Regions from separate parts of the Acidovorax sp. LjRoot194 genome, predicted to be linked through region 2. Evidence: predicted binding sites of a transcription regulator. Region 2 holds the regulator's gene; each other region holds the start of a gene.
The links. The regulator sigma-54, encoded in region 2, starts transcription at its own class of promoters, with help from an activator protein. The targets are predictions, from matches to a motif close to TGGCANGNAANCTGCTTT.

Region 1: ACSQ3N_RS19595 (CmpA/NrtA family ABC transporter substrate-binding protein) is a predicted target of sigma-54. The motif match lies at 4,560-4,577, and genes of this name have one in related genera.
Region 3: nirB (nitrite reductase large subunit NirB) is a predicted target of sigma-54. The motif match lies at 3,146-3,163, and genes of this name have one in related genera.
Region 4: ACSQ3N_RS01320 (TorF family putative porin) is a predicted target of sigma-54. The motif match lies at 3,485-3,502, and genes of this name have one in related genera.

Annotation. Positions count from the first base shown of each region.
Region 1 covers NZ_CAXUQB020000001.1:4,303,283-4,310,931, reverse strand. Annotated here, with positions in the region: gene ACSQ3N_RS19620 (hypothetical protein) at 1-22, opposite strand, end outside; gene ACSQ3N_RS19615 (hypothetical protein) at 53-544, opposite strand; gene ACSQ3N_RS19610 (CBS domain-containing protein) at 543-980, shown strand; gene ACSQ3N_RS19605 (ABC transporter ATP-binding protein) at 1,176-1,988, opposite strand; gene ntrB (nitrate ABC transporter permease) at 2,100-3,059, opposite strand; gene ACSQ3N_RS19595 (CmpA/NrtA family ABC transporter substrate-binding protein) at 3,125-4,369, opposite strand; gene ACSQ3N_RS19590 (ANTAR domain-containing response regulator) at 4,858-5,484, opposite strand; gene ACSQ3N_RS19585 (branched-chain amino acid ABC transporter substrate-binding protein) at 5,691-6,860, shown strand; gene tsaD (tRNA (adenosine(37)-N6)-threonylcarbamoyltransferase complex transferase subunit TsaD) at 7,004-7,649, shown strand, end outside.
Region 2 covers NZ_CAXUQB020000001.1:5,361,289-5,368,937, reverse strand. Annotated here, with positions in the region: gene argS (arginine--tRNA ligase) at 162-1,871, shown strand; gene ACSQ3N_RS24320 (SPOR domain-containing protein) at 1,881-2,531, shown strand; gene ACSQ3N_RS24315 (thiol:disulfide interchange protein DsbA/DsbL) at 2,618-3,265, shown strand; gene lptA (lipopolysaccharide transport periplasmic protein LptA) at 3,453-4,103, shown strand; gene lptB (LPS export ABC transporter ATP-binding protein) at 4,100-4,894, shown strand; gene ACSQ3N_RS24300 (RNA polymerase factor sigma-54) at 4,994-6,604, shown strand; gene ACSQ3N_RS24295 (glutaredoxin domain-containing protein) at 6,713-7,228, opposite strand; gene ACSQ3N_RS24290 (acyl-CoA thioesterase) at 7,454-7,649, shown strand, end outside.
Region 3 covers NZ_CAXUQB020000001.1:3,539,184-3,546,832, reverse strand. Annotated here, with positions in the region: gene ACSQ3N_RS15970 (Y-family DNA polymerase) at 1-356, opposite strand, end outside; gene ACSQ3N_RS15965 (LexA family protein) at 382-831, opposite strand; gene ACSQ3N_RS15960 (SOS response-associated peptidase) at 869-1,564, shown strand; gene ACSQ3N_RS15955 (hypothetical protein) at 1,576-1,890, shown strand; gene ACSQ3N_RS15950 (single-stranded DNA-binding protein) at 2,208-2,513, shown strand; gene ACSQ3N_RS15945 (hypothetical protein) at 2,568-2,777, opposite strand; gene nirB (nitrite reductase large subunit NirB) at 3,394-5,937, shown strand; gene nirD (nitrite reductase small subunit NirD) at 6,015-6,371, shown strand; gene ACSQ3N_RS15930 (nitrate- and nitrite sensing domain-containing protein) at 6,443-7,649, shown strand, end outside.
Region 4 covers NZ_CAXUQB020000001.1:280,951-288,599, reverse strand. Annotated here, with positions in the region: gene glcE (glycolate oxidase subunit GlcE) at 1-526, opposite strand, end outside; gene ACSQ3N_RS01330 (ammonium transporter) at 860-2,296, opposite strand; gene glnK (P-II family nitrogen regulator) at 2,330-2,668, opposite strand; gene ACSQ3N_RS01320 (TorF family putative porin) at 2,716-3,447, opposite strand; gene ACSQ3N_RS01315 (YifB family Mg chelatase-like AAA ATPase) at 3,663-5,207, shown strand; gene ACSQ3N_RS01310 (MarR family winged helix-turn-helix transcriptional regulator) at 5,370-5,885, shown strand; gene ACSQ3N_RS01305 (acyl CoA:acetate/3-ketoacid CoA transferase) at 6,069-7,640, opposite strand.

The sequences.
Region 1 (7,649 bases), 1.1 Mb from region 2:
GGAAGCGTGCGGTGTTGTTCATGATGAAAGTCCTTGAAGTTAAAAAAGCGTCTCAAAAAAACCGGTAACCAGTGCAGGAACGAAAGGTGTCCATCGCCAGATCCCGGGTTCGGTGAGTCGCCTTGCGGGTTCGGCTCATCGATGGGTTGAACTGTACGCCGGGGCTGTTCAGAGAAAAACTAGCTGGTCGCAAACTGACTGTTCCAGTATTGGAAACAATCGATGAAGCGGTCAGTTGCCAGATGCAGCGCGTGTCTTGCGACGACAACAACAACGGGAGCTTCGTGCCACCAGGCGTTGAACCCATGAGAAGTGCGTTGAACATGGGCTCTATCGTGCCCATCACTGCGCGCTGCGTCGTCTCGTAGCGGTTTCGGTTCTTTTCAGTTTGTTTCGGTGCGGGCCGACTGCAACAGGCACGAAACAACTGATGCGGCGGATCGCCCACAAAGCACCGCAAATCGGGCTTGCGCGGGTTGCGCTGGCAGGGCTTATGGGCTGAAATCTCTCTGCACCTGTTCCAGGTTTCAGAGGGAGGTTCCATGACCATCGTCTCCAAGATTCTCGAGGCCAAGCCCGACGCCACCGTGCACACCATCCGGCCCACCGATTCGGTGCTGGCTGCCCTGCAGCTCATGGCTGACAAAGGCATTGGTGCGCTGGTGGTCACCGAGGGCGATGCCATCGTGGGCATCTTCACCGAGCGTGACTATGCGCGAAAGATCGCCCTGCTGGGCCGCACCTCGGCGGCCACCATCGCGCGCGATGTGATGACCTCGGCCGTGCGTTTCGTGCGGCCCGACCAGACCAGCGAGCAGTGCATGCAGATGATGAGCACCGGCCGCCTGCGACATCTGCCCGTGGTGGACAACGGCAAGCTGGTCGGCATGATTTCCATCGGCGACCTGGTCAAGGACATCATCTCGGAGCAAAAATTCATCATCGAGCAGCTGGAACAGTACATCAGCGGCAGTCATTGACTACTGCCCGCTGAGGCGCTGCGCGCCTTCGCCCTGGAAGGGCACGCCGCCCCTGCGGCGGGGCGGCCCTTGCACCGCGACACTGGCTCGGGCCGCACGGGTTCAACCTGCGTGCGTATCAGGGGCAAATGAAAAGGCGCTGACCGGAACCGGCCAGCGCCTGGGGTGTACTGCCACGCCTGGCAGCGCGGGGCTTCAAGCCGCTTTCTCGACGTGCCCCTGGCGGGTGTACAGAAAATCGATCACGGCCTTGCGGTAGTGCACGTACTGCGCGTCTTCGGCCAGTTCCACGCGGCGGCGGGGGCGGGGCAGGTCGACAGCCAGCACCTCGCCAATCGTGGCGGCGGGGCCGTTGGTCATCATCACGATCTTGTCGGACAGCAGCACGGCCTCGTCCACATCGTGCGTGACCATGACCACGGTGCTCTGCGTGCGCGCCACGATCTCCAGCAACTCGTCCTGCAGCTTGGCGCGCGTCAATGCGTCCAGTGCGCCAAAGGGCTCGTCCATCAGCAGCACCTGCGGTTCCATCGACAGGGCGCGGGCGATGCCCACGCGCTGCTTCATGCCACCCGAGATTTCGCCAGGGCGCTTTTGCGCCGCAGGCGTGAGGCCGACCAATGCCAGCGCGGCGTCCGTGCGGGCCCTGAGTTGCGCCTTGCTTTCCTTGCCGCCGAACACGCGCTCCACCGCCAGGTAGATGTTGTCGAAGCAGGTGAGCCACGGCAGCAGCGAGTGGTTCTGGAACACCACCGCGCGCTCGGGGCCCGGGCCCTTGATCTCCTTGTTGGCGCACAGCAGCGCGCCGTTGGTGGGTGTGGTCAGGCCGGCGATCAGGTTGAGCAGCGTGGACTTGCCGCAGCCCGAGTGGCCGATCAGCGCGACGAACTCGCCCTTGGCGATCGTGAGGTTGATGTCCCTGAGCGCCGGGAACAGGCCCTTGGCGGTCTTGAAGGTCTGCTCCACGCCATGGACTTCAATGAACTTGCTGGTGAGAGAGGTGTGCATGAGGAACTCCTGTTTGTTTCGAGGCCACGATGGAGCCGGTTTTTGCCGGGCCGCGGTGTGCCCTTGAGGGGGCACGCTGCAGGCGCAGCTCAGGGGTGGGTCACGTGTGGTTCAGGCTTTGACCTCTTCGAACGTGAATGCGGTGGCCAGCTTGATGAGCGCAAACTCCAGCACCAGCCCGACGATGCCGATCACGAAGATCGCGATGATGATGTTCTTGACGTTCAGGTTGTTCCACTCGTCCCACACCCAGAAGCCGATGCCAACGCCGCCGGTCAGCATCTCGGCCGCCACGATCACGAGCCACGCAGTGCCCACGGCCAGGCGCACGCCGGTCAGCATGTAGGGCAGCACGGCGGGGAACAGTATCTTGGTGGCGATCTTCCACTCCGACAGGTTGAGCACGCGGGCCACGTTCATGTAGTCCTGCGGCACGCGCTGCACGCCCACGGCAGTGTTGATGATCATGGGCCAGATGGAGCAGATGAAGATGGTCCAGATGGCGGCAGGATTCGCGCCCTTGAAGACCAGCAGGCCGATGGGCAGCCAGGCCAGGGGCGACACCGGGCGCAGCAGGCTGATCAGCGGGTTGAACATGCGCGACAGGAAGTTGAAACGCCCGATCACGAAGCCCGCCGGAATGCCCACCAGCGCCGCCATCCCGAAGCCGACGGCCACGCGTTCGAGCGACATCAGCACGTTCCAGCCCACGCCCTGGTCGTTGGGGCCGTTGCGGTAGAACGGGTTGCTGAAAATCTCGAGCGCCTGTTTCCATGTCTCCAGGGGCGTCGGAATGCTGCCGCCTGTGGTGGTGGAGACCACCGCCCACAGGCCGATGAGCAGGCCCAGGCCGCACAGTGGCGGCAGCACGGCCATCCAGAAGCTGCGTGACAGGGCAGCCCAGTCGCGGCGCGGGGCTGACGGCGTGCTGGCGGTGGTGGACTGCGGTTGGCTGCTGGTGCCGATGGCTGGCATAGCGCTGGCCGTGGTGGCGGTGGCTGCAGGGTGCATGGCTTTTGTGGCAACCGGCGGGGCTGCATCCAACGGGGTGTGAAAGACGGCGCTGACCATGGTGTTCTCCTGAAAGAGGGGCGGGTGGTGCTGGCGGGGTGAATGTCGTCGTCAGGCCAGGGCGATCAGGCCTTGACCTTGAAGCTGTCGGCGTACTTGGCGGGATCCTTGCCGTCCCACACCACGCCGTCCATGAACTTGCTGCTGCGCATTTCGGTCTTGGGCACCGGGGTCTTCGATGCGGCGGCGGCCTGCTTGTAGACGTCGATGCGGTTCACGGCCTTGGCCACGTTCAGGTAGTCAGGGTGGTCCTTGATCAGGCCCCAGCGCTTGTGCTGCGTGAGGAACCACATGCCGTCCGACAGGTACGGGAAGTTCACCGCGCCGTCGTTGAAGAACTTCATGTGGTTGGGGTCGTCCCAGGTCTTGCCCATGCCGTCCTGGTAGCGGCCCAGGATGCGCTGGTTGATCGCATCGACACCCGTGTTCACGTAGGCCTTGCCGGCAATGGTCTCGGCCATCTTGTTCTTGTTGGCCAGGCCTTCGTCGATCCACTTGCTCGCCTCCAGGATGGCGGCCGTCACGGCGCGCGCCGTGTTGGGGTACTTCTGCACGAACTCGGACGTGGTGCCCAGCACCTTCTCGGGGTGGTCCTTCCAGATGTCCTGCGTGGTGGTGGCGGTTACGCCGATACCGTCCATGATGGCGCGGTGGTTCCAGGGCTCGCCCACGCAGAAGCCGTCCATGTTGCCCACGCGCATGTTGGCCACCATTTGTGGCGGCGGCACGGTGATGACCTTGGCGTCCTTCATCGGGTTGATGCCGTTGGCCGCCAGCCAGTAGTACAGCCACATGGCGTGCGTGCCGGTGGGGAAGGTCTGCGCGAAGGTGTACTCGCGCTTTTCGCTGGCCATCAGCTTGGCCAGGCCCGCGCCGTTGACCGCGCCTTTGTCCGCCAGCTTCTTGGACAGCGTGATGGCCTGGCCGTTGTGGTTGAGGTTCATCAGCACGGCCATGTCCTTCTTGGGGCCGGCCAGGCCCAGGTGCACGCCATACACCAGGCCGTACAGCACGTGGGCAAAGTCGAGTTCGCCGTTGACCAGCTTGTCGCGCACACCGGCCCAGGAGGCTTCCTTGGTGGGGATGATGGTCACGCCGTATTTCTTGTCGATGCCCAGCACCGAGGCCATCACCACGCTGGCGCAGTCCGTCAGCGGGATGAAGCCGATCTTGACTTCCTTCTTCTCGGGGGCGTCCGAGCCCTGGGCATGCACCAGCGCACGCAGCGCGGGGCTGACGCCAACGGCGCCCACGGTAGCGGCCTGCAGCACGGTGCGGCGGTTGAGGCTGGTTTTGAGCAGATCGGTCATGGGGCACTTCCTCGTAGCGTTAAAAACAAAAAGGCGTCCACACCACACCCCGCGAGATGCACGCATGCATACGTCGGGGCGGGTGGGGACGCCTTTGTCCATTGCCAAGCATTGGGGCTTGGCATCAGCACCGGCCCGCCATTGGGCCGCTGCTGTCAGGGGCAAGACCTTCATTGGTCTTGCCAGGGTTAACGCAAGCTGCGTGCCAACCTGTGACGCACCAGCTGCGCGCCAAGGCGGCGCAGTAATTGCTATGTAATTGATAGCTGGTAGCGCTTGTCTATCAAGCGGTAGCGGCCAGTTTTAATCAAATGGTTGTGCGATGGGTGCTGCAGGAGCGCCCGCACTGCCTTTGTGCGGTGCACCATCTGGGAGTGGTGGTGAGAACTGGGCGGGGCCCGGGCAGGGACGCCAGGCAAAGGCCGACGCGCAGCACATCGAGAAGCCCCTTGCTGCAGGCGAGCAGTGCCTATGGGGATGTCACGGGTTCAGCCCAGCAGGTCCATCACATCCAGCATCCGCTGGGCGACGTCCACGAGCTTCAGGCCCTTGTCCATAGCCGTCTTGCGCAGCTTCTCGTACGCTGCCTGCTCGGTCAGGTTCTGGCGCTGCATCAGCAGGCCCTTGGCGCGGTCGATGGTCTTGCGGTCCTTGAGCTCGGTCTTGGCATCGGCCAGCTCGGCGCGCAGGGCCTGTTCGTGCTGAAAGCGCGCCATCGCCACGTCCAGAATGGGGCGGATGCGCTGGGGCGACAGACCGGCCACGATGTAGGCCGACACGCCCGCGGCCACTGCGGCCTTCACGTGCGATGTGTCCTCGTCGTTGGTGAACATCACGATGGGCCGGCGTTCGTCGCGCGTGGCGACCACCACATGCTCGAGCGCGTCGCGGGCCTCGCTCTCAGCGTCCACGATGATCAGGTCGGGTTGCAACTGGGCGATGCGCTCGCTCAGGAACACGTCAGCCGGCAGTGTGGCCACCAGGTTGAAGTTGTTCTCCAGCAGCCCGATGCGCAGCGCCCGCGAACGCTCCGCCTGCAATACGGCGTGTTCGTCGTCGGGATCGGCAATGGCCAGGTCCGGGGCCACCACCACGATGCGCAAAGACTCGTTCATACCCCGAAGCATAAGCAATTTTTACGCCACAAATTGGTGCGCTACAGCGGTGCAAGACGTCCGATCATCACATCACCGAAGCATTTATGCCTTGCAGGGCCTGAAACTTGCTAATAGTTTGATGATTGGCAGGGCATACCCGATAGCCGCCTTCCATTCGCTCGCATATACATCTGGTCACATTGACATACTGATGAGGAATCTGCATGAACAAGCTTAACGACCGGCGCCGTTTTCTTTCCGCCGGCCTGGCCTTGACCGTGGTCACGTCTGCGGCGCTGCTGCTCCTGTCCGGGTGCAGCAAGGTGCCCGACACCATCAAGATCGGCGTGGCCCAGCCCTTGAGCGGCCCGCTGGGGGCGCTGGGGCAGGACTTGCTCAACGGCGTGAACCTGGCGGTGGCCGAGCTGAACAAGGGCGGCTACACCGTGGACGGCAAGCGCGTGACGCTGGAGGTGGTCTCGGTGGACGACAAGGCCGACGCCGCCACCGGCAAGACCGTGGCCCAGCAACTGGTGGATGCGGGTGTGGTGGCGGTCATCGGCCACCTGAACTCGGGCGTGAGCATCGAGACCGCGCCCATCTACGCGGCCAAGGACATTGCGCAGATCGCCATCTCCACCAACCCCAAGTTCACGCAGCTGGGCTTTCCCACCACGTTCCGCATGGTCGGCAACGACACCCTGCAGGCGCGCGCCATCGGCTCGTTCGCGGCCACGCAGCTCGGCGCCTCGCGCTACGCCGCGCTGGACGATGGCACGCCCTACGGCAAGGGCCTGGCCGACGGCGCGGCCGCACAGCTCAAGACCGAGAAGAAAGAGGTCGTGGTGCGCAAGTCATTCGACGACAAGACCACGGCGTTCAATGAACTGGCCGGCGAGCTCAAGGCCGCCAAGGTCGAGGTCATCGTCTCCACCCTGAACGACTTTCAGGCGCTGGCGCTGCTCGAAGCCCTGCGCAAGGTCGACCACACCAAGGTCAGCCTGCTGGGCGGCGACACCATCAAGACCACCGACATGGTCAAGGGCGCCGGCATCATCGACGGCATCTACGCCACGTCGCCCGTGCTGGAGGCCAAGGAATTCGCCACCGGCAAGCCCTTCCTCGAAAAGTACATCGAGGCCTACAAGAAGCCGCCGGCCTACGGTGGCCACTACAGCTACGACAGCATGTACGTGCTGTCTGCCGCCATCCAGAAGGCCAAGTCGGCAGAGCCCTCAGAGATCACCAAGGCGATGCACAGCATCAACGGCTATGCGCCGGTGATCGGCACCATGACCTGGGACGACAAGGGCGAGCAGCGCTACGGCGCCGTGGGCGTGTACGAACTGCGCAGCGGCAGCTGGGAGTTGCGGATGCGGTCGGACCGTTGGTAGCAGTCCCCTGAGGTTGCGCCGTGCCGGTGGGTTGAACCCCTTCTGCGCACCACGCTCACCCACAAAGCCCCTGCCGGCCACCGCCCGCAGGGGCTTTGTGCTTTGGCGGTGGGCCATCCCGGTGCGGGTTTTACACTCGGGCGATGAGTTTGCTGATCCTTGGAATCGAATCCTCCTGCGATGAAACCGGCGTGGCCCTGGTGCGCTCCAGCGGCGACACCGCCGTGCCCACCCTGCTGTCGCACGCGCTGCACAGCCAGATCGAGATGCACCAGGCCTATGGTGGCGTGGTCCCCGAGCTGGCCAGCCGCGACCACATCCGCCGTGTGCTGCCGCTGACCACGCAGGTGCTCACCGAGTCTGGCCACACGCTGGCGGACGTGGACGTGGTGGCCTACACCCGCGGCCCTGGCCTGGCCGGCGCCTTGCTGGTGGGCGCTGGCGTGGCCTGTGCGCTGGGTGCGGCGCTGGGCAAGCCCGTGCTGGGCGTGCACCACCTCGAAGGGCATCTGCTGTCGCCCTTCCTGAGCGCGGACCCGCCGGAGTTTCCGTTTGTGGCCCTGCTGGTGTCGGGCGGCCATACGCAGTTGATGCGCGTGGACGGCGTGGGCCGCTATGAGATCTTGGGCGAGACCATCGACGACGCCGCCGGCGAGGCCTTCGACAAGTCCGCCAAGCTCATGGGCCTGGGCTACCCCGGCGGCCCGGCGTTGTCGCGGCTGGCGGAGCAGGGCAGTGCCACGGCGTTCAAACTGCCGCGGCCTCTATTGCATAGCGGGGACCTCGATT
Region 2 (7,649 bases):
GTCGCCCCGCCGAAGCCAGCGCCACGGCGTCTTGACGATCACTCCCCGCACAGACTTCCTCCGTCCCGTACGCCCTCTGGCGAGAAGCAAAAAAAGCACACATGGTGCGCGTTGCCACAGCGTGCCGGGAGCCGGCATGGGACGCCCCGTAAAATCCGCCGATGCTCACTGCAAAAAATGAATTGCTCGCGGCCCTGGCCGGCGAGCTGGAAAAACTGTCGCCTGGCTCTGCGGGGCGTGCTGCCTTCGAATCCCCCAAAGTGGCCGCGCATGGCGATTTCGCCTGCACCGCCGCCATGCAGCTGGCCAAGCCGCTCAAGCTCAACCCGCGCGCGCTGGGCGAGCAGCTCAAGGCGGCGCTGGAGGCCACGCCGCCCTTCGCCCGCTGGGTCGATGCCATCGAGATCGCCGGTCCGGGCTTTCTGAACATCCGCTTGAAGCCCGCCGCCAAGCAGGAGGTGGTGCGCGAGGTGCTGGCCGCCGGCGAGCGCTTTGGCTACCAAAAGGACAACGGCCAGCGGGTGCTGGTCGAGTTCGTCTCTGCCAACCCCACCGGTCCGCTGCACGTGGGCCACGGCCGCCAGGCGGCCCTGGGCGACGCGATCTGCAACCTGTTCAGCACCCAGGGCTGGAACGTGCACCGCGAGTTCTACTACAACGACGCGGGCGTGCAGATCCACACGCTGACCATCAGCACTCAGCTTCGCGCCAAGGGCTTCAAGCCCGGCGACGAATGCTGGCCCACCGACCCGGAGAACCCGGCGTCCAAGGCGTTCTACAACGGCGAGTACATCCAGGAGATCGCCAATGACTTCCTCGCCAGGAAGACCGTCAAGGCCGACGACCGCGAGTTCACCGCCAGCGGCGACGTGGATGATGTGGAATCCATCCGCCAGTTCGCCGTGGCCTACCTGCGCAACGAGCAGGACAAGGACCTGCAGGCCTTCAACCTGAAGTTCGACGAGTACTACCTGGAGTCGAGCCTGTACACCAGCGGCCGCGTGGACGCCACGGTGAACAAGCTCATCGCCAACGGCAAGACCTACGAGCAGGACGGTGCGCTGTGGCTCAAAAGCACGGACTACGGCGATGACAAGGACCGGGTCATGCGCAAGAAGGACGGCACGTACACCTACTTCGTGCCCGACGTGGCCTACCACATCGCCAAGTGGGAGCGCGGCTTCACCAAGGTCGTCAACATCCAGGGCACCGACCACCACGGCACCATCGCCCGCGTGCGCGCCGGGCTGCAGGCGGCCGATGTGGGCATTCCACAGGGCTACCCCGACTACGTGCTGCACACCATGGTGCGCGTGGTCAAGGGCGGCGAAGAGGTCAAGATCAGCAAGCGCGCGGGCAGCTACGTCACGCTGCGCGACCTGATTGAGTGGACCAGCAAGGACGCGGTGCGCTTCTTCCTCTTGAGCCGCAAACCCGACACCGAGTACACCTTCGACGTGGACCTGGCCGTCGCGCAGAACAACGACAACCCGGTGTACTACGTGCAGTACGCCCACGCGCGCATCCAGTCGGTGCTGCGGGCCTGGCAAGAGGCCGGCGGTGGTGACGTGGCGTCCCTGCACGGTGTCGACCTGTCGGCGCTGCAGGGCCCGCAGGCCCAGGCGCTGATGCTGCAGCTGGCCAAGTACCCCGAGATGCTCACGGCCGCCGCCGACGGCGAGGCGCCGCACGACGTCACCTTCTACCTGCGCGACCTGGCCGCCAGCTACCACAGCTACTACGATGCCGAGCGCATCCTGGTCGACGACGAGGCCGTGAAGAAGGCCCGCCTGGCGCTGGTCGCGGCCACCGCACAGGTATTGCACAATGGCCTGGCCGTGCTGGGCGTATCGGCTCCAGCCAGAATGTAAGCAGTCACTATGAAGAAACAACAGACGGGCGGGACGATCATCGGCTTCATCGTGGGGGTCATCGTGGGCCTGGGCGCCGCATTGGCGGTGGCCGTGTTCGTGACCAAGGTGCCGGTACCCTTCCTGAACAAAAGCAATGGCCGCGGTGTCGACCTGGACGCGGCCGAGTCGCAAAAGAACAAGAACTGGGACCCGAACTCGCCGCTGTACGGCAAGAACCCGGCCCGCCCCCCGGTGGCCGCGGCTTCTGCCCCCGCGTCGGCGCCCGCCGCCGCGGCGCCGGCGCCGGATGTGCGGGCTGCGGCCTCCGCACCCAAGCCGGCCGCCAGCAAGCCCGAGGCCGCCAAGGCCGAGAGCAAGCCCGGCGCCGACCCGCTGGGCGACCTGGCCGTGGCCAAGGCTGCTGCCAAGGGCAATGTGGACCCGTTTGACTACTTCGTGCAGGCCGGTGCCTTCCGCACCCAGGCCGATGCCGACGCCCAGCGCGCCAAGCTGGCCATGCTGGGCTGGGAAGCCCGGGTGAGCGAACGCGAGCAGAACGGCCGGCCGGTCTTCCGGGTGCGCGTGGGTCCGTTTGCCAAGCGCGACGACGCCGAGCAGCTCAAGGAAAAGCTGGACGGCACGGGCGTGGAGTCGGCCTTGGTGCGCGTGCAGCGTTGAACGGCGGGCCTGCGGACTGCGCGGGCTGAACTTTTTCCGGGGGCGCGGCTCCCATCCCCCAGACCTGAACTAGGAGAGTCTTTGTCATGAAACGCCGTGAGTTTTCTTTGTCCACTGCTTCGGCAGTCGCCGCCACCGCCCTGACGCTGCCCGTCGCCACGCCCGCGCTGGCCCAGGCCCGCCAGTTCAAGGAGGGCAAGGACTACAAGCGGCTGGACAAGCCCGTGACGCCCGACGCGCCCGCCGGCAAGGTCGATGTGATCGAGTTCTTCTGGTACAGCTGCCCCCACTGCAACGCGTTCGAACCCACGCTCGACGCCTGGGTCAAGGCCGCGCCCAAGGATTTGTCCATCCGCCGCGTGCCCGTGGCGTTCAACGCCAGCTTCGTGCCGCAGCAAAAGCTGTTCTACGCGCTGGAAGGCATGGGCAAGCTCGAAGCCCTGCACGCCAAGGTGTTCCGCGCCATCCATGTGGAGAAAGCCAAGCTCGCCAAGGACGACGAGATCCTGGCCTGGGTGACCCAGCAGGGCGTGGACGCCGCCAAGTTCAAGGAGGTCTACAGCTCCTTCACCGTGTCGAACCAGGTGCGCCGCGCATCGCAGCTGCAAGACGCTTACGGCGTCGAAGGCGTGCCCTCGATGGGCGTGGCCGGCAAGTACTACACCGACGGCACCATGGCCGGCAACATGCAGAACGTGCTGCAAGTGGTGGAGTTCCTGACCAAGCAGAAGTAAGCCCGAGCCGCCTGGGGCCCGGCATGCCCTGCGAAAAAGCCCGCTGATGCGGGCTTTTTTCATTGCCGTCCCGACCCGAGGAAGCGACTGCTTGGGGCCAGAGACCCCACGCGCGTGGAAGCGTGCGGGTCTTTTTCCATGGCGCATGCCGTGGGGTGGCTACAATGAACTGCAAGATTCGTGCCCTATGAAACACAGCATCCTCCCAACCCTCCTGCTCACGGCCCTGGCCTGCATTCATGGCGTTGCCCATGCTGAAAAGGCTGACCGCGCCAAACCCATGAACATCGAGGCCGACGCCCTGCGGCACGATGAGCTCAAGCAAACCAGCGTGTTCACCGGCCGCGTGGTCATGACCAAGGGGTCCATCATCCTGCGCGGTGCGCGGCTGGATGTGCGCCAGGACGCCGAGGGCTACCAGTACGGGGTGGTGACGGCCGAGGCGGGCAAGCGCGCGTTCTTTCGCCAAAAGCGCGACACCGTGCCCGGTGCGCCCGACGAGTTCATCGAGGGCGAGAGCGAGGTCATCGAGTACGACGGCAAGGCCGACAACGTGCGCTTCATCACCCGCGCCGAGCTGCGCCGCTACCGCGGTGCGGTGCTGAGCGACGAGATCACCGGCGCCGTCATCGTCTACAACAACCTGACCGACGTGTTCACCGTGGACGGCCAGCGCAAGCCGTCCACCAGCACCGCAGGCGACACCCCGGCCCCTGGCAGCCGCGTGCGCGCAGTGCTGGCGCCCAAGGACCCGCCACCGGGCGCCGCTGCACCTGCCGCGCCGTCGTCGGCCCCGGCGCTGCGCCCCAGCAACACCCTCGGCGGCGGCGCCAAGTGAGCGCGCAGCCTGTCCACTCCAGCGGACCCGCGGCTGCAGACCCACAGGTCGGCAGTCGGCTGGAGGTGCAGCACCTGGCCAAGTCGTACGGCAGCCGCAAGGTCGTCAAGGATGTGTCGCTCACCGTGCAAAAGGGCGAAGTCGTCGGGCTGCTCGGGCCCAACGGCGCGGGCAAGACGACCTCGTTCTACATGATCGTGGGCCTGGTGCGCAGCGATGCGGGCGACATCCGTATCGACGGCCAGTCGGTCGCCCACATGCCCATCCACCGCCGTTCGCGCCTGGGTTTGTCGTACCTGCCGCAGGAGGCGTCCATCTTCCGCAAGCTGTCGGTCGAGGAAAACGTGCGCGCCGTGCTGGAGCTGCAGCGCGGCGACAACGGCCAGCCGCTCCCGCGCGAGGCCATCGAAGAGCGCCTCACCGCCCTGCTGCAGGAGCTGCGGGTGGACCACCTGCGGGCCTCGCCCGCCATGGCCCTGTCCGGGGGCGAGCGCCGCCGGGTGGAGATCGCCCGCGCGCTGGCCACGCAGCCACGCTTCATCCTGCTGGATGAGCCCTTCGCCGGCATCGACCCCATCGCGGTGATCGAGATCCAGCGCATCATCGGCTTCCTCAAGGCGCGCGGCATCGGCGTGCTCATCACCGACCACAACGTGCGCGAGACGCTGGGCATCTGCGACCACGCGTTCATCATCAGCGACGGCCAAGTGCTGGCGCAGGGAACCCCTTCCGAGATCGTCGACAACGCCGAAGTGCGCCGGGTGTACCTGGGCGAACACTTCCGCATGTAGCAGACCGATGGACCGTACGTTCGACCCCCGCCTCTCCCTTTTGCCACCCCGCGGGGCGGCGTGCGCCGCGCGCCGTGCAGGCCGCAAGGCGGCTGCCCGATGAAGCCCGGCCTGTCACTGCGCGTTTCGCAGCACCTGGCGCTCACGCCGCAGCTGCAGCAGTCCATCCGGCTGCTGCAGTTGTCCACGCTGGAGCTGGGTCAGGAGGTCGAGCAGATGCTCGACGAAAACCCGTTTCTCGAGCGCAACGCAGAAGAAGCTCCGCGCGAAGAGTTCGGCCTGGAGGCGGCCGACGTTCCTGCCCAGCCCGACGAGTACAGCGCGGACGACACGCTGTATTCCAACGCACCCGGCGCCAGCACCGCCAGCACGTCCAGCGACACCGCGGCCGACGGCCCGCTGGGTGACTCCGAGCCGGGCAGCAGCGCCAGCGACGAGCCCGACTGGAGCGGCGACGGCACCGTCGAGGTCGCGCCGAACGACACCGAATGGGGCGGCGATGCGCCCGCCCGCAACCGCAACGATGCCGAAGGCGACGAGGCCGACGCCACCGAGCTGGCCCGCACGCACGAATCGCTCACCGCCTTTTTGCACCGCCAGGCGCTGTCGCTGCGCCTGTCCGAGGTGGACCGCGCGGCGCTGCGGTTCCTGATCGAATCGCTCAACGACGACGGCTACCTCGAAGACCCGCTCGAAGAGCTGGCCATCAGCCTGGCCGGCCCCGACGACCTGGAGCAGATCGAAGAGCTGGTGCACCGCTTCACGGTGGCGCAGCGCCTGTTGCAAAGCCTGGAGCCCGTGGGCGTGGGCGCGCGCGGGCTGGGCGAGTGCCTGACCCTGCAGCTCAAGGCCCTGGCCGCGGACGAAGACAGCGAGATCGACCCCGACACCGTGCAGACCGCGCTGCGCGTGTGCCAGCAGCCGCTGGAGATGCTGGCGCGCCGCGACATCCGCCGCCTGACGCAGCTGTGCGGCGACGGGGAGGAGCGCACCCGCGCCGCCATGGCCCTGATCGCCCGGCTGGAGCCGCGCCCGGGCCGCAAGTTTGTGGACGTGGAGCGCAACATCATCGTGCCCGACGTCATCGTGCGCAAAGCGGGCCGCGCCAACGGGCGCGACGGGCAGCACAATTTCATCGTCGCGCTCAACCCAGATGTGATGCCGCGCCTGCGCGTGCACGACATCTACGCCGGCGCACTGCGCGGCCACAAGGGCGGCGAAGGCCACCAGGGCATGCAGCAGCGCCTGCAGGAGGCGCGCTGGTTCATCAAGAACATCCAGCAGCGCTTCGACACCATCCTGCGCGTCTCGCGCGCCATCGTGGAGCGGCAAAAGAACTTCTTCACGCATGGCGAGCTGGCCATGCGCCCGCTGGTGCTGCGCGACATTGCCGACGAGCTGGGCCTGCACGAGTCCACCATCAGCCGCGTGACCACCGCCAAGTACATGGCCACGCCCATCGGCACCTACGAGCTCAAGTACTTCTTCGGCTCGGGCCTGGGCACCGAGACGGGCGGCAATGCGTCGAGCACCGCCGTGCGCGCGCTGATCAAGCAGTTCGTCGCGGCCGAGAGCCCCACCAAGCCGCTGTCGGACAGCCAGATCGCCGAGATGCTCAAGGAGCAGGGCATCGAGTGCGCACGCCGCACGGTGGCCAAGTACCGCGAAGCGCTCAAGATCGCGCCGGCCAATCTGCGCAAGGCGCTGTAGCTCTGTCAGCGCTGCAGGGCCTTCAGGACCTGCGATGGGCCGTGCGCCGGAGGATCGCCGCCCACCCACCGGCCCGCCAACTGCGGTGCGGTGGGGTGCGAGGCCAGGCTACTTGCGCTGGGACGCGAAAACGGCGTCGTAGGACTGTGCGCTGAAGCCTGACAACCGCTGGCCGTTGGTGAGCAGCACCGGCACACCCCGCCCGCCAATCTGTGCAAAGGCCGCCTTGCCCACCGGCGTATCGACGTCCAGCTCGCGGTAGGCAATGCCCTTTTGCGCCAGGTACGCCTTGGCGGCCTTGCAGTAGCCGCACCAGGTGGCCATGTAGAGCACGACGTCGCCACGGGGTGCTGCGGCGGGGGGCTCGGTCTTGGGGCTGCGGTCGGCCGCGCGGGGCTCTGCACCCGGCACCACGCTGACCGGCAGGTTGTCCAGCTTCATCGCCTTGTCCACACCCACGCCCGTTGGGGGCTTGTCGCTGTAGACGACCCGGCCGTCCGGGCCCACCGTTTTGTAGAGCGTCTGGGCGCCCGCCATCGGTGCCAGCACCAGCGCGGCCATTGCCAGCGTGGCGGCTACGGCCTGGCGGAAAAGGCCGGGGGAGGGGCTCCGGTAAAATCTCATGCCTGCGAGCATAAGAGACACCGGGCGTGCTGTCAGCAAGAAGCTGCCCGGATGTGCCGCACCGCCCCATGGCACCACCCGCCGTGGGCCGCAGGGCCTGTCGCTGCAGAAAATCCCCGGCACCCAGCGGCCCTGCGCAGTACCGCATGCACGCCGCCACCGCGGGTGCCCGCCCGTTGTCCTTGTTCCACGCTTCCACCTCCGCTCCACCCCCACCGCCCAGCCATGGCCCGCATCGTCTTCGACCTTCCCGCGCAGTTCGGTTTTTCCACCGAGATGCAGATCTACATCAGCCATGTGAACCAGGGCGGGCACCTGGACAACGCGCAGCTGCTGAGCCTGGTGTCCGAGGCGCGCGTGCGTTTCTTCCAGTCGCTGGGCTACCCGGAGGCCGACGTGGGCGGGCTGTCCATCGTGGTGG
Region 3 (7,649 bases), 1.8 Mb from region 2:
CGGCTGCGCTTCGTGAGGTCGCCGCGCATGCCATGCAGCCCGACAAAGCTCTCGTCAATCGAGTAGATCTCTTGCGTGGGCCCCAGGCCGGCGGCCAGGCTCATCATGCGGTTGCTCATGTCCCCGTACAACGTGAAATTCGCGCTCAGGGCCACCAGGCCGTGCGTGTCCTCCATGTGCTGGATCTGAAACCATGGCGCACCCATCTTGATGCCCAGCGCTTTGGCCTCGTTGGATCGCGCAATGGCGCAGCCATCGTTGTTGCTCAGCACCACCACTGGCCGGCCCTGCAGGCTGGGCCGGAACACGCGCTCACAGCTCACATAGAAGTTGTTCCCATCGACCAGGGCGTACATACAGGTTCACGCGCAGGCGTTCCAGTCAGGAGGTCGGGAAAATCTTCACGCATCCACGCACCACGCCCCACACGTCAATCGTCTGGCTGTCGCGGGGGATGATGTCCGGATACGTGGGATTGGCCGCACGCAGCTTGATGCGGCCTGCGCGTTGGTAGAGGTACTTCACCGTGCACTCGCCGTCCACGATTGCCACGACGATGAGCCCATGCTTCGGCCGTACTGCCTTGTCCACCGCAATGATGCTGCCGTCTTCAATCCCAGCATCGCGCATGGAGTCGCCTTTTACACGCCAGAAGTAGGTGGCTTGGGGGTGCACCACCAGCAGCTGCATGATGTCCAGCCGCTCCACCACAAAATCATCTGCTGGCGACGGAAAACCCGCGCGCACGCTCACGCCGCAGATCGGCAGAGCGAGCGACTGCACGGCCACGTCATAGGGCACCGGCAGTGGGGAATCCAAAAGACTGTACATATTTACAGTGTATCTCATGCGCGGCAGAATGTGCTGCATGTGCACCTTCTACGAAGTCCCCGGCCGTGAGCAGCTTGTTCTGCACTTCGGTGATCTGCCTGAGGAAGAGTGGCGCGACAAGATGAGCCCGCTGTACCGTGGGCCGTTCTTGCGGGGCGCTGGGCAGGCTGCGGAGCTTGTTGTGGGCCAGTGGGGCATGATCCCGCCGGACTCTCAAACCAGCATACCCAAGGGCAAGGACGGCAAGCGGTTGTCGACCGTCAACGCAAGGCGCGAGGGGATGGCCAAATCGTGGACCTACGGCGGCCCGTGGCGCCGTGGTCAGCGCTGCATCATCCCCGCGCAGAGCTACGTCGAGCCGTATTGGCAAGACGGCGTGCACACCGCGTGGCAGTTCTCCCGCGCCGATGGCGAGCCGTGGGGCCTGGCCGGCCTGTGGAACGAGTGGACCGACCCGGCCACTGGCGAGGTGTTGTCCAACTTCACCATGGTCACGCAGAACTGCGACGTGCATCCGCTGCTGAGGCTGATGCACCGGCCCGACCCCAAGCGCCCGCCCCACATGCAGGACAAGCGCACCGTTGTGCCGTTAGAAAAGGGTGACTGGGATGCTTGGCTGCGCGGCACGATTGAGCAGGCGGAGGCCCTGATCCAGTTACCGCCGGTCGCGCTGTTCAAGCACGGCCCGCAGGACCCCACCCGGCAGATCGAGCTGCCAATTTTTGTTGAATGAAGGAGTCCCGCATGGCTGATGAACTGACGTTGCAAGAACAGGTGAACCTGCTGCAGGAGCAGATGGAGTTTCAGCAGGAGAGGGCGTCACAGACGATTGCGCTGCTGGAATCCGTCAACGCGCTGCTGCTGGCGGCCGTGCGCCAGTCCGAAAACAAGATCGAAATCATGAACGAGTACATGGCGTTCTGCGACATCGCAGACCACGGGCCAGCGCACGCCGCGCGCTCAGACTATGAAAAAGAGTTCGTTTTGATGGTGCGCCAGGCCACGGTGAATAACGTCATGCAGGGTGACGAGCCAGGGCAGTCCGGCCCGTTGAACTGACGCAATCGCAGCTGTGGGACAATCGCAACAATTTGGTGCATGGGGCAACTTTAGGGGCAACCCTAAACGCCTTTTGGACTTTTGCTAGGTTTGAAGCGGGTTTCACGCGGTATTTCGAATCCCGCCACGCCGACCATTGATAGCAAAAGCCCAGAACCGAAAGGTTCTGGGCTTTTTTGCTGGCGCTGTCGAATCGCCGCTCCTCATCCCCCGGGTACTGCAGCCGTGTCCTCCATGGCCCGCCTCAGCAGGCGCCCACAAACAACCAGTCCTCGTTGCTGCGCGCGCGCCGTGCGTCCTCGGGGTCAAGGACTCACATGATCGATGGATTGGTGTCAGGGCGTCTGTACGGCGATGCCGAGCAGCGGACCGACAAGACGGGCAAGCCCTTCACCGTGGCGAAGGTGCGCGCCACCACGGCGGACGGCGAAACCTTGTTTGTGAACGTGATCGCGTTTGACAGCGATGTGCGCGCATCCTTGCACCACCTGCGTGACGGCGATGCGCTGGCCGTCGCAGGCAGCCTGGTGCCCAAGGTGTGGACGGACAAGCAGGGCAACACCCGGCCCGCGCTGGACATGGTGGCGCACCGGGTGATCGCTGTGGCCGATACCGACCACTGAGAGCTCTGACCCGGAGCGCGCCTTTCACAGGCCGCTACCGCTGCGTGGATCGGATCAGGCCGATCCTTGTGGTTTCTTGGGTGCCGGCGCGTCTGGCGTGAACCCCAGCGCGTGAAGCTCTTCGTCGCTCAAGTGCAGCTCGGTCAACTCGGGCTGCCGGGCCTCGACCGTGCGGCGCCGCTCGTAGTTGCTGGGAGGGCCTTGTTCCTCTTGCCTGCGGTCTGCGCCGCTGCGCCGGTCTGACGTGGATCTGCGTTCGGTCATGGTGGTGGTCTCTCGGAGGGGGAGTTTTTGTCCCTGGGCTACCGCTGGTGGCTGGAGTTTGCGCCCGCGTGACGGATTTGAAAACGAAAAATTGGCCGCAGACAGGCGCTGCAGCCAGCCGGGGCCCACGCTGGCTGGTTTGCTGGGCCACAGAAACTGCGCCGTCGCCCGTCGACCTTCTGCGGGTTGCCCACCCGCCAGAGCTCCGTAGACCACCCACCGCCATGCACCGACTGACTTCTGGCATCGCCCTATGTTGGGGATGCCCTGCACCGCATTGATGCGACACCGCGGATTCTGTGCGGCCCGCGCCTGCAGCGCCATCTCTGGAAGGCGCGCAGAGCCGGGCTTTCGGGGCAATGGTACCTCGGCATGGATATTGCGATGAGAGAGCAACCCCGTTGGTAAAGCTGCCGGTGGGACCGACAACAACCCTCCGCTAATGATGGCGGAACCCAGGTGGCCTTGGCTTCGATGCCTCTTCGCCTGGTTGTTCCAAACCACACCCGTGCTACCGCGGAGGGTGAGGGTGCGGCGCCGACCCCACGGTCCGGTAACGCATGCCCATCCTGCTCCGAGCTCTCCAGGTCAGCCGGGTCATTGCAGGACCACGATCATGAAAATTGTTCTCATCGGCCACGGAATGGTGGGCCACAAGTTCCTCGAAAGCCTGGCGGAAACCGGCATGACCGGCGTGGAAGTCACCGTGCTGTGCGAGGAGCCCCGCGCTGCCTACGACCGGGTGCACCTCTCCGCCTTCTTCAGCGGCACCTCGGCCGATGAACTCTCCCTGGTTGAGTCGGGATTCTTCGAGCGTACCGGCTTCACGCTGCGCCTGGCCGCACGGGCCGCCTCGGTAGACCGCCGCACCCGCACCGTGACCACGGCCGACGGCGAAGTGCTGACCTACGACAAGCTGGTGCTGGCCACCGGCTCCAACCCCTTCGTGCCGCAGGTGGCCGGGCGCGACCGTGAGCACTGCTTCGTCTACCGCACCATCGAAGACCTGGAAGCCATGCAGGCATCGGGCGCCAAGTCCAAGACCGGTGTGGTCGTGGGCGGGGGCCTGCTGGGCCTGGAATGCGCCAAGGCGCTGAGCGACATGGGACTGGAAACCCACGTGGTCGAATTCGCCCCGCGACTGATGGCCGTGCAGGTGGACGAGGGCGGCGGCCGTGTGCTGCAGGCCAAGATCGAAGAGCTGGGTGTCACCGTGCATACCGGCCGCAACACGCAGGAGATCACCGATGGTGCCCGCGCGCGCCACCGCATGGTGTTTGCCGACGGCACCTATCTCGAGACCGACATGATCGTGTTCTCTGCAGGTATCCGCCCGCGCGACGAGCTGGCCCGCCAATCCCTGCTGGCCGTCGGCCCGCGCGGAGGAGTGGCTATCGACAGCGCCTGCCGCACCAGCGACCACGACGTGTACGCCATCGGCGAATGCGCGTCGTGGAACGAGCAGACCTTCGGCCTGGTGGCCCCGGGCTACGACATGGCCCGCGTCGCAGCACGCCACATCGCGGGCGACGCCGACGCCGCTTTCGTGGGCGCCGACATGAGCACCAAGCTCAAGCTGATGGGCGTGGATGTCGCCAGCATCGGTGACGCACACGGACGCACGCCCCACAGCCGCACGTGCCAGTACGTGGACGAGCGCCGCCAGATCTACAAGAAGATCGTGATCAGCGAGGACGGCAAGCAACTGCTGGGCGCCGTGCTGATCGGCGATGCCACCGAATACGGCACTCTGCTGCAAATGGCACTGAACGGCATCGCGCTGCCTGAAGACCCCGAATTCCTGATCTTCCCGTCCAGCGACGGCAAGGCCAAGCCCGGCCTGGGCGTGGAAGCGTTGCCCGATGCAGCGCAGATCTGCTCGTGCAACAACGTCACCAAGGGCGCCATCTGCGCCGCGGTGGGCGAGGGCGCCTGCACCATCGCCGAGATGAAGGCTTGCACCAAGGCGGGTGCCACCTGCGGCGGCTGCGTGCCCCTGGTCACGCAGGTCATGAAGATGGAAATGTCGCGCCGCGGCATGGCTGTGAACAACCACATCTGCGAGCACTTCGCATATTCGCGTCAGGAGATCTACCACCTGGTGCGCGTGGGCGAGATCAAGAGCTTCGACGACCTGCTGGCCAAGCACGGCAAAGGCCTGGGCTGCGACATCTGCAAGCCTGTGGCGGCCAGCGTGTTCGCGTCGTGCTGGAACGAGTTCGTGCTCAAGAAGGAGCTGGCGGGCCTGCAGGACAGCAACGACTACTACCTGGGCAACATCCAGAAGGACGGCACGTATTCGGTGGTGCCGCGCATGCCCGGCGGCGAGGTCACGCCCGACGGCCTGATCGCCGTGGGCCAGGTGGCCAAGAAATACGGCCTGTACACCAAGGTCACGGGCGGCCAGCGGGTGGACCTGTTCGGCGCACGCGTCGAGCAACTGCCCACCATCTGGGAAGAGCTGATTGCCGCCGGCTTCGAGTCGGGCCATGCGTACGGCAAGTCGCTGCGCACGGTCAAGAGCTGCGTGGGCTCGACTTGGTGCCGCTACGGTGTGGGCGACAGCGTGGGCCTTGCGGTAGAGCTGGAGCACCGCTACAAGGGCCTGCGCTCGCCGCACAAGATCAAGTTCGGCGTGTCCGGCTGCACGCGTGAATGCGCCGAGGCGCAGGGCAAGGACATCGGCATCATCGCCACTGAAAAGGGCTGGAACCTGTACATCTGCGGCAACGGCGGCATGAAGCCGCGCCACGCAGAGCTGTTTGCGTCCGACCTGAACAAGGAAGACCTGGTGCGCATGATCGACCGGGTGCTGATGTTCTACGTGCGCACCGCCGACCGGCTGCAGCGCACCAGCACCTGGCGCGAGAACCTCGAAGGCGGCCTGGGCTACCTCACGGACGTGCTGATCAAGGACAGCCTGGGCCTGTGCGCCGAGCTCGAAGCACAGATGCAGCATGTGGCGGACACCTACCAGTGCGAATGGAAGACCGCTGTGACCGACCCCGAAACGCGCAAGCGCTTCCGCTCGTTCGTGAACAGCGATAAGGGCGACGAGAACGTGCTGTTCGTGGAAGAGCGCGGTCAGATCCGGCCTGCCACCGCCGACGAACGCGTGCGTGGTGCAGCCAAGGTCATCCCCATCGCCCAGGCAGCCTGAGCGCGGAGCGCGGAGCCGGCCTGATGGACGGCTGCGCTCCCACCGCATGCGCAACCCACTTTTGAAAGCATCACGCCATGAGCGCACTTCCCCAAAGCACTGAAGAAACCCTCGCCTGGACCGATATCTGCGCGGTCGACGACATCCTGCCCAGCACCGGCGTGTGCGCACTGGTCGCCGACCGCCACGTGGCGGTGTTCCGACTGGGCGCCGACCGCTTCTTCGCCATCGACAATGTGGACCCCAAGTCCGGCGCCAGCGTGCTGTCGCGCGGGCTGATCGGTAACATCGGCGACCGCGTCGTGGTGGCGTCGCCGATGTACAAAAACCATTTCGATCTGCTCACCGGTGAATGCATCGAGACGCCGGAGCAGTCTGTACGGGCTCACAATGTGCGGGTGGATGGCGGCCGGGTCAGCGTGGCTGTGGCCTGACCCTCCATGACCCGACGACGGCGCGCCGCAACGCGCAGTCGCCCCTGAAACAACGAACCCAGGAAACCTGCATGCTTGACCCGGTGGCGACTTTGTCCGTTTCGAACCTCGTCCTGCGGTCCAAGCAACTGGAGATCGACGCCGTGCGGCACCTGGCCAGCCGTGCAGAGCTGGTGGACGTGGTGGGGCAGCTGATCCAGGGCCTGCAGCGCGAGCGCGGAGCGTCCGGTGTGTATTTGGCTTCCAAGGGCCAGCGCTTTGCCGACGTGCGCCGCAAGATGGTGGACGAGGTCGTGCTGCTGGAGACGCGGTTGCGCGAGGTGTTTGCGGAGCACGTCGAGCCTGCGCAGGGAGCCACAGCCAAGGCGCTGTCGCTGATGGCCTGGGCCTTGCTGGGCATAGAGTCACTGGCGGCCTTGCGCAGCCAGGTCGAGCGGCAGGCGATGTCGGCCCATGACTCCATCGCCGCATACAGCCATCTGATTGCGGGTCTGATTGAGCTGGTGTTCCACGTGGCCGACGCGGCGGGCCTGCCCAGCGTGTCGCGCCTGCTGGTGGGCCTGCTGCACCTGGTGCAGGCACAGGAAGAGGCGGGGCAGGAGCGGGCCCTGGGCGCGCTGCTGTACGCATCGGGCGCCGGCAGCGAGGCGCACCAGCAGCGCGTGCTGCACCTCATCGACGCGCAGGAGCGCAGCCTGCGCATCTTTGCCGAGTTTGCCGACCCCGTGCTGCGCACCCGGTGGGACCAGCAGCAACTGGCGCCCAGCGTGGCGCAGCTCGAGCGTCTGCGCCGCACGCTGTGCGTGGCCCGGCCGGGCGCGGTGCTCGACAGCGACCTGAGCGACGTCTGGTTCGACGTGTGCTCCGAGCGCATTGACGCGCTGTGGCACCTGCAGGTCGATCTGGTCAAACAACTGCGCGCCGACTGCGCAGCGCGCATCGAAGAAGCGCAGCAAGACCTGCAAGACTCCAAAGGGCTGCTGCGCGGCCTGCGCGACAACCCACCGCAGCGCACCCACGCGGTGGACCGATTTTTCGACATGGCGTTGGCGCCCACAGCCGTCGCCGCGCAGCCAGGCGGCGCCTATGCCGGCGAGGCCGCTTCGCTGCTGGACCTGCTGCAGGCCCAGTCCGCACGCATGTCCACCATGGAGGCCGAGCTCGACGCGGCCCGCCGCACGTTGAACGAGCGCAAGGTGATCGAGCGCGCCAAGGGCGTGTTGATGGCGCGGCTGGGCATGAACGAAGAAGTGGCCTTCCGCGTGCTGCAGAAAACGT
Region 4 (7,649 bases), 5.1 Mb from region 2:
GGGCCACCGGCAGCACCTTGAGGCTGACCTCGGTGAGCAGCCCGAGCGTGCCCCAGGCGCCCGCCATGAGGCGCGATACGTCGTAGCCCGCGACGTTCTTCATCACCTGGCCGCCAAAGCTGAGCAGCTCCGCGCGGCCGTTGAGCAGCGTGACGCCCAGCATGTAGTCGCGCACCGCACCCACGCTGGCACGCGCCGGGCCCGACAAACCCGCGGCGACCATGCCGCCCACGGTGGCGGCGTCCGAAGGCGCCTGGGCGAAATGCGGGGGCTCGAACGGCAGGCACTGGCCCTGTGCGGCCAGCGCGGCCTCCAGCTCGGCCAGCGGGGTACCGGCGCGCACGGTGACGACCAGTTCGCTGGGCTCGTAGCTCACGATGCCGCGCAAGGTGCGGGTGTCGAGCACCTCGCCATGCAGCGCCAGGCCATGGAAGTCCTTGGTGCCTCCACCGCGGATGCGCAAGGGCGTCTGGTCGGCGGCGGCTGCGCGCACACGGTCGGCGATCTGGGCAAGGGCGTGGTCCATGCCTGGGATCGTAGCGGCAGGCACCTGCCGTGCGACGGCCTGGGCGCGTGAATTTTTTGAACAGCGCGCTGCAATTCGGCGGAGGTTGCCTTGGCCGCTGAAGATGCGGCGCTCGCCTTGGCGGCGTTCAAGCGGGCGTTCAGGGCGCGTTCAAGGGGCGTTCAAGGGGCGTTCAGGTGGTCAGCGTGCGGGGCTGCACGGGTCTGCAGGCCCCGCCGCACGCGAAAAAAGCCCGCCAGGGCGGCGGGCTGAAGAACCAAGAGGAGTCACTCGCTTGTTCTTGTTGCAACGCTGCGGTGCCACCAGACACCGCAGCGCATCGGGCTGACGGGATCAGCGGTTGTACGCCGTCTCGCCGTGCGACGTGATGTCCAGACCTTCGCGCTCGGCTTCTTCCGAGACACGCAGGCCCACCAGCAGGTCGGCGATCTTGTAGGCGATGAACGCCACGACGCCGGACCACACGATGGTGAACAGCACGCTCTTGACCTGGATCCACACCTGGGCACCCATCGAGAACGTGTCGGGCGTCAGGCCGCCGGTACCACCCAGGCTTTGCGATGCGAACACACCGGTCAGGATGGCACCCAGGATGCCGCCCACACCGTGCACGCCGAACACGTCGAATGCATCGTCCACGTTGAGCAGGCGCTTGAGGCCACCCACACCCCACAGGCAGACCACACCGGCCAGCAGGCCCAGCACGATGGAACCCATGGGGCCCACGAAGCCAGCGGCAGGCGTCACGGCCACGAGGCCGGCCACGGCACCGGAGGCGGCGCCCAGCATGGAAGCCTTGCCCTTGTGCAGCGCTTCACCAGCGATCCAGCTCAGCGTGGCAGCGGCAGTGGCCAGCACGGTGTTCACGAAGGCCAGGCCGGCGCCAGCGTTGGCGGCACCTGCGGAGCCGGCGTTGAAGCCGAACCAGCCTACCCACAGCAGCGAGGCACCGACCATGGTCAGCGTCAGGCTGTGGGGCGTGAGGGCTTCCTTGCCGAAGCCGATGCGCTTGCCCACCATGTAAGCGCCCACCAGGCCGGCGATACCGGCGTTGATGTGCACCACGGTGCCGCCTGCGAAGTCCAGTGCGCCGTCAGCCGCCAGCAGGCCGCCGCCCCACACGATGTGGGCCATGGGCACGTAGCTGAAGGTGAACCACAGCACCGAGAAGATCAGCACGGCGGAGAACTTGATGCGCTCTGCGAACGAACCGACGACCAGCGCCACGGTGATGGCCGCGAACGTGCCCTGGAACGCGATGAACACGTACTCGGGGATGGTGATCAGCGCGCCGAAGGTCTCCTGGGTCACGCCCTTGAGGAAGATCTTCTGGAAGCCGCCGAAGAACTTGCCCTCGCCGGAGAACGCCAGGCTGTAGCCGTAGATGGCCCACAGCAGGGAGATCAGCGAGAACACCACGAAGACCTGCATCAGCACCGACAGCATGTTCTTGCTGCGGCCCAGGCCGCCGTAGAACAGCGCCAGGCCGGGGATGGTCATCAGGATCACGAGCAGCGTGGAGGTCAGCATCCAGGCGGTGTCGCCGGAGTCGATCTTGGGCACGGGTGCGGCAGGGGCGGCCTCGGAGGCCGCAGCGGCGGGTGCCGGTGCAGCGACAGGTGCGGCGGCGGGGGCTGGCGCAGCGGCAGCAGGCGCGGCTTCTGCGGGGGCCGATGCCGCGGCATCAGCAGCAGGGGCCTGGGCCAGCACGGCGGAGCCGCCGGACAGCAGACTCAACCCCAGTACAAAGGAAGCAAGCAGTTTTTTCATGGCATTTCTCTGGTGTCTGTGGCAACCGGGCCCTTACAGGGCTTCCTTGCCGGTTTCGCCGGTACGGATGCGCACCACCTGCTCCAGGTGGGTCACGAAAATCTTGCCGTCGCCGATCTTGCCGGTGCGGGCGGCGGTTTCGATGGATTCGATCACGCGGTCCACCAGGTCGTCGGCCACGGCGGCCTCGATCTTGACCTTGGGCAGAAAGTCGACCACGTACTCTGCACCGCGGTACAGCTCGGTGTGGCCCTTCTGGCGGCCGAAGCCCTTGACCTCGGTTACCGTGATGCCTTGCACGCCGATGTCCGAGAGCGCTTCGCGCACCTCGTCGAGCTTGAAGGGCTTGATGATGGCTGTCACCATTTTCATTTTGGGATCCTCCGACAACGGGCGCAGCCTGCGCCCATCGAGACTGCTTACAGGGTTTTGGTGAGCGTGACGATCACGCGCGACTTGTTCACGTGGCCGAAGAAGGCCTTTTTGTTGGCGCCCACCACGGCGGCGCCGAGCGACAGGCCGCTGCCGAAGTCATACGCGCCGCCGACGCTGTAGTCCATGTAGTTGGGCACGCCCGTGTCCTTGATGTCGCTGGCAAAGCGGGTGAAGCCCACCGATGCCTTCAGCGTGATGCTGGGGGCCACTTCCTGTGCGAACGCCAGGTTCAGGTAGCCGGTGTTGGTGCCCTTCAGGCCCGAGCCTGCCTTGGCGCCTGCGAAACCGAAGTAGTCCTTGGAAATGGTGTGCGAGTACTTGGCGGTGAAGGGGCCCATGGTGGCCGCCCCGTACAGCTCGGTGGTGTTGCCGTTGCTGTTGCCGGGGTAGATGTAAGTCAGCGCGCCCAGGTCGAAGTCGGCGCCTGCGGCCTTGAACTTGTAGCCGCCGTACAGGTCGGACTCGAGCGAGTTGTTGGCCAGCCAGTCCACGCTGGAATTCCAGTTGCCCACGTACCAGCCGGTTTCGCCGAAGGTGTAGTCGAAGCCGCCTTGCAGCGCGGGCTTGACGGCCTTGGCCTTGGAGGCGTCCTGGTCCTGGCCACGGAACTTGTAGTTGGTGGTCAGGCTGACGTTGCCGGTGAGCTGGGCGCTGGCCAGCATGGGAAGGGTTGCAACAAGGGCAACGCCCAGGGTCTTGATGATGGCGCGGGTCATGTTTCCTCCGGTTGGACAAAGTAGGGGACAGGGGCTCTAAGCACGGACCGTGCCACTGGCATGTCATGCCGCGCCGGCCCGTTGCTTCGCGTTACATGGATCCCCCGGTACAGTGAGGGGTTGTTCGCTCCTCACCATGCACTTACTTGGTGCAAGGCGCGCACTACGCGCAACTAAAAACCACAAAACGCACCCATCTGGGGAGAATCTGCTTCATGAGTCTTGCTTTGGTGCAAAGCCGCGCCCTTCTGGGGCTGCAGGCGCCTTCGGTGACGGTCGAGGTGCATCTGGCCAATGGCCTGCCCAGCTTCACGCTGGTGGGACTGGCAGAGGTCGAAGTGAAGGAAGCGCGGGAGCGCGTGCGCTCGGCGCTGCAGAACGCGGGGCTCGAATTTCCGCACAACAAACGCATCACGGTGAACTTGGCACCCGCGGATTTGCCCAAGGACTCGGGCCGGTTCGACCTGCCCATCGCCCTGGGAATCCTCGCGGCCAGCGGACAGGTCGATGCCAGCAAGCTCAAAGGCTATGAGTTTGCGGGCGAGCTGTCGCTCTCGGGCGAGTTGCGCGCCGTGCGCGGCGCACTGGCCACCAGCCTGGCGCTGCAGGCCCAGCAGATCGACGTCACCCTGGTGCTGCCGCCTGGCAGCGCCGAAGAGGCCGCGCTGGTGCCCGACGCCCGCGTGGTGCGGGCCCGCCACCTGCTCGACGTGGTGCGTGCCTTCTTGCCGCCCGGCAGCGTGGCGGGGGGCGATGCCGACGTCGACAACGACGGCTGGAGCCGCCTCGAGCCCCAACCGCTGACCGCCCACACCCAAGGCCCCGACATGGCCGATGTGAAGGGCCAGGCCACGGCCAAGCGTGCGCTGGAGATCGCTGCGGCCGGCGCGCACAGCATCCTGATGGCCGGGCCGCCAGGCTCTGGCAAGTCGATGCTCGCACTGCGGTTTGCGGGCCTGCTGCCCGCGATGACCGTGCAGGAGGCGCTGGAGAGCGCGGCGATTGCCAGCCTGGCGGGGCGCCTGCAGCCTGAGCGGTGGGGGCAAAGGCCTACGGGCAGCCCGCACCACACGGCGAGTGCGGTAGCGCTGGTCGGCGGAGGTTCTCCCCCAAAACCGGGCGAGATCTCTCTGGCCCACCACGGCGTTCTGTTTCTGGACGAACTCCCCGAATTCCCCCGCGCCGCTCTGGAAGCCCTGCGCGAGCCGCTGGAGACCGGCCACATCACGATATCGCGGGCCGCGCAGCGCGCGGACTTTCCGGCGCGGTTCCAGATGATCGCTGCGATGAACCCCTGCCCATGCGGTTTTTTAGGCTCCACGCAGCGCGCGTGCCGCTGCACGCCGGACCAGATCAGCCGCTACCAGGGCAAGCTCAGCGGGCCGCTGCTGGACCGCATCGACCTGCATGTGGAGGTGCCCGCCCTGCCCGCCGAGCAACTGGTGCAGGCGCCCGCGGGGGAGTCGACCACCGCGATCCGCGAGCGGGTGGAGCGCGCCCGCGCTGTGGCCCTGGCGCGCCAGGGCAAGACCAACCAGGCGCTGCAGGGCCAGGAGATCGACACGCACGTGCAGCTGGACGACACGGCCATCAAATTCCTCAACACCGCCGCGGCCCGCCTGGGCTGGTCGGCGCGCAGCACGCACCGCGCCCTCAAGGTGGCGCGCACCATCGCCGACCTGGCGGGGGCGCCCACCACCGAAGTCAGCCACGTGGCCGAGGCCGTGCAGTACCGGCGCGTGCTGCGCAGCCCGGCGTAGCACTGCGCTGAGGCCCCGACACGGCAGCGACGGCCTCACCCTGCCAAAACTATAAAATCCATAGCAAACAAGGCTTCCAGAACCTGCGGCAGGGCCTGATCTACATCAACCACTGCCTTTGCGCCGGACCCCGGCCCGCCCCCCACTCCGCACAATCGCCCCATGCCCAGCGCTCGCCCCTCCAAGAAAACCGCCGCCGCTACAGCAGCACCCGCCACCCCCTCGGCCGAGCCCTTCACCGAGTCGGTGGACACGGGCTTTCTGCGCACGCTGGTGGGCTACAACGCGCGCCGTGCGTCGCTGGCCGTGATCGAGGTCTTCATGGAACGCATGGCGGTGTACCGCCTGAAGGTGGTGGATTTTTCGGTGCTGTCGCTGGTGGCGCACAACCCGGGCATCACGTCGCGCCAGCTGTGCGCCACGCTCAACGTGCTGCCGCCCAACCTGGTGGGGTTGATCGCCGCGCTGGAGCGGCGCGGCCTGATCGAGCGCCGCCCGCACCCGAGCGACGGCCGTGCGATGGGCGTGCACCTCACGCCCGCAGGGGCCGAGCTGACCGCCCAGGCCGAGCAGACCGCCGCGCAGCTGGAGGTGGACGCCACCGCCAGACTGACCGCCGCCGAGCGCACCACGCTGATCCGGCTGCTGCAGAAGGTCTACACGCAAAGCGCTTCGTAGCGCGCGGGCTGGGGGCACGGCCACACGGCCACAGGGGCACAGGGCCCCACAGCCGCACCGCAGCGGCAGCCCAGCAAGGCAAAAAGCCAGCGCGCCCTCCCTGGGCCGCTGGCTTTTTGCTTTGTTGGTGTTGGCGCCGGGCCCGGCCCATGCCGCCGACCAGCGCCAGGGCGTGAACGCCCCTCAGCCCTGCGCAGCCTTCGCCGCCATGGCCTGCGCCAGGCCGCCCCACTGCGCGCGGAACAGGCCCGGGTCCATGGTCTTCACGTTGCGCATGATGGGCTTGAAGCCCATGTGCGCCAGCACGTCGCGTTCCAGGTCGATGCCGGGCGCGATCTCCGTCAGCTCCAGGCCTTCGGTGGTCAGGTGGAACACGGCGCGCTCGGTGACGAACAGCACGTTCTGCTCGCGCTGCGCAGCGTCCAGGCCGTTGAAGGTGATCTGCTCGACCTTCTCAATGAACTTGCGCGAGCGGCCTTCCTTGACGATAGTGAGCGTCCCATCAGCCACCTTCACCTCCAGCCCGCCCGCGGTGAAGGTGCCGCAGAACACCAGGTGCTTGGTGGACCGCGTGATGTTCACAAAACCGCCGCAGCCCACGGGCCGGCCGTTGAACTTGCTCACGTTCACGTTGCCGTGGTTGTCGGCCTGCGCCAGGCCCAGGAAGCTCGCGTCCAGACCGCCGCCGTCATAGAAGTCGAACTGCAGCGACTGCTCGATGATCGCATCGGCGTTGTAGGCAGTGCCGAAGTCCCCCAGCTGCGCCGGGATGCCGCCGGTGATGCCGCTTTCCACGCTCAGCGTGAACTGGTCGGACACGCCCTCTTCCGCCGCCACCGACGGCACGCCCGCGGGGATGCCGATGCCCAGGTTGGTGATGGCGCCCGGCGTGAGCTCCAGCGCCGTGCGGCGCGCGATCACCTTGCGCTCGTCCAGCGGCATGGGCGCCAGCGAATTGAGCGGCACGCGCACATCGCCACACAGCGCGGGGTTGAACTGCGTGGTGATGGTCTGCATGTGGTTCTCGGGCTGGCTGACCACCACGTAGTCCACCGACACGCCCGGCACCTTGACCGATTTGGGGTGCAGGCTGCCGGCCTTCACGATGCGCTCCACCTGCGCGATCACGATGCCGCCGCTGGCCTTGGCCGCGTGGGCGATGTTGATCTGCTCGAGCAGCACGCCTTCCTTGTCCAGCGTGATGTTGCCGTTCTCATCGGCCAGCGTGCCGCGGATGATGGCCACATCGACCTTGGGCGCGGGATAGAACAGCCATTCCTCGCCGTTGAACTCCACCAGCTTGACCAGGTCTTCGGTGGACTTGCTGTTGAGCTTGCCGCCTTCGATGCGCGGGTCCACAAACGTGCCCAGGCCCACCTTAGTCAGCAGCCCGGGGCTGCGGCTGGCGATGTGGCGCGTGAGGTGCGACAGGCTGCCCTGCGGGAAGTTGTAGGCCTCGACCTCGCCGTCGAAGACCATCTTCATCATCTCGGCGCCGGTCTGGCCGAAGTGGCCGGCCACCGTGCGCTTGATCATGCCCGGGTGGGCAAAGTGCACCATGCCCGCGTCCTTGCTGTTGCCGATGGCGCCGCAGGCCCAGGTGGTCACGTTCTTCGGGTGGCCGGTGTCGAGGAAATTCTTTTCCACGCCCTTGAGCACTTCCTCGGGCAGGCTGGAGACGGCCAGGCCGCCCAGGAAGATGGTGGCGTTGTCGGGGATCAGGGCCCCGGCTTCAGCGGCGGTGATGATTTTCATGGTGTGTGC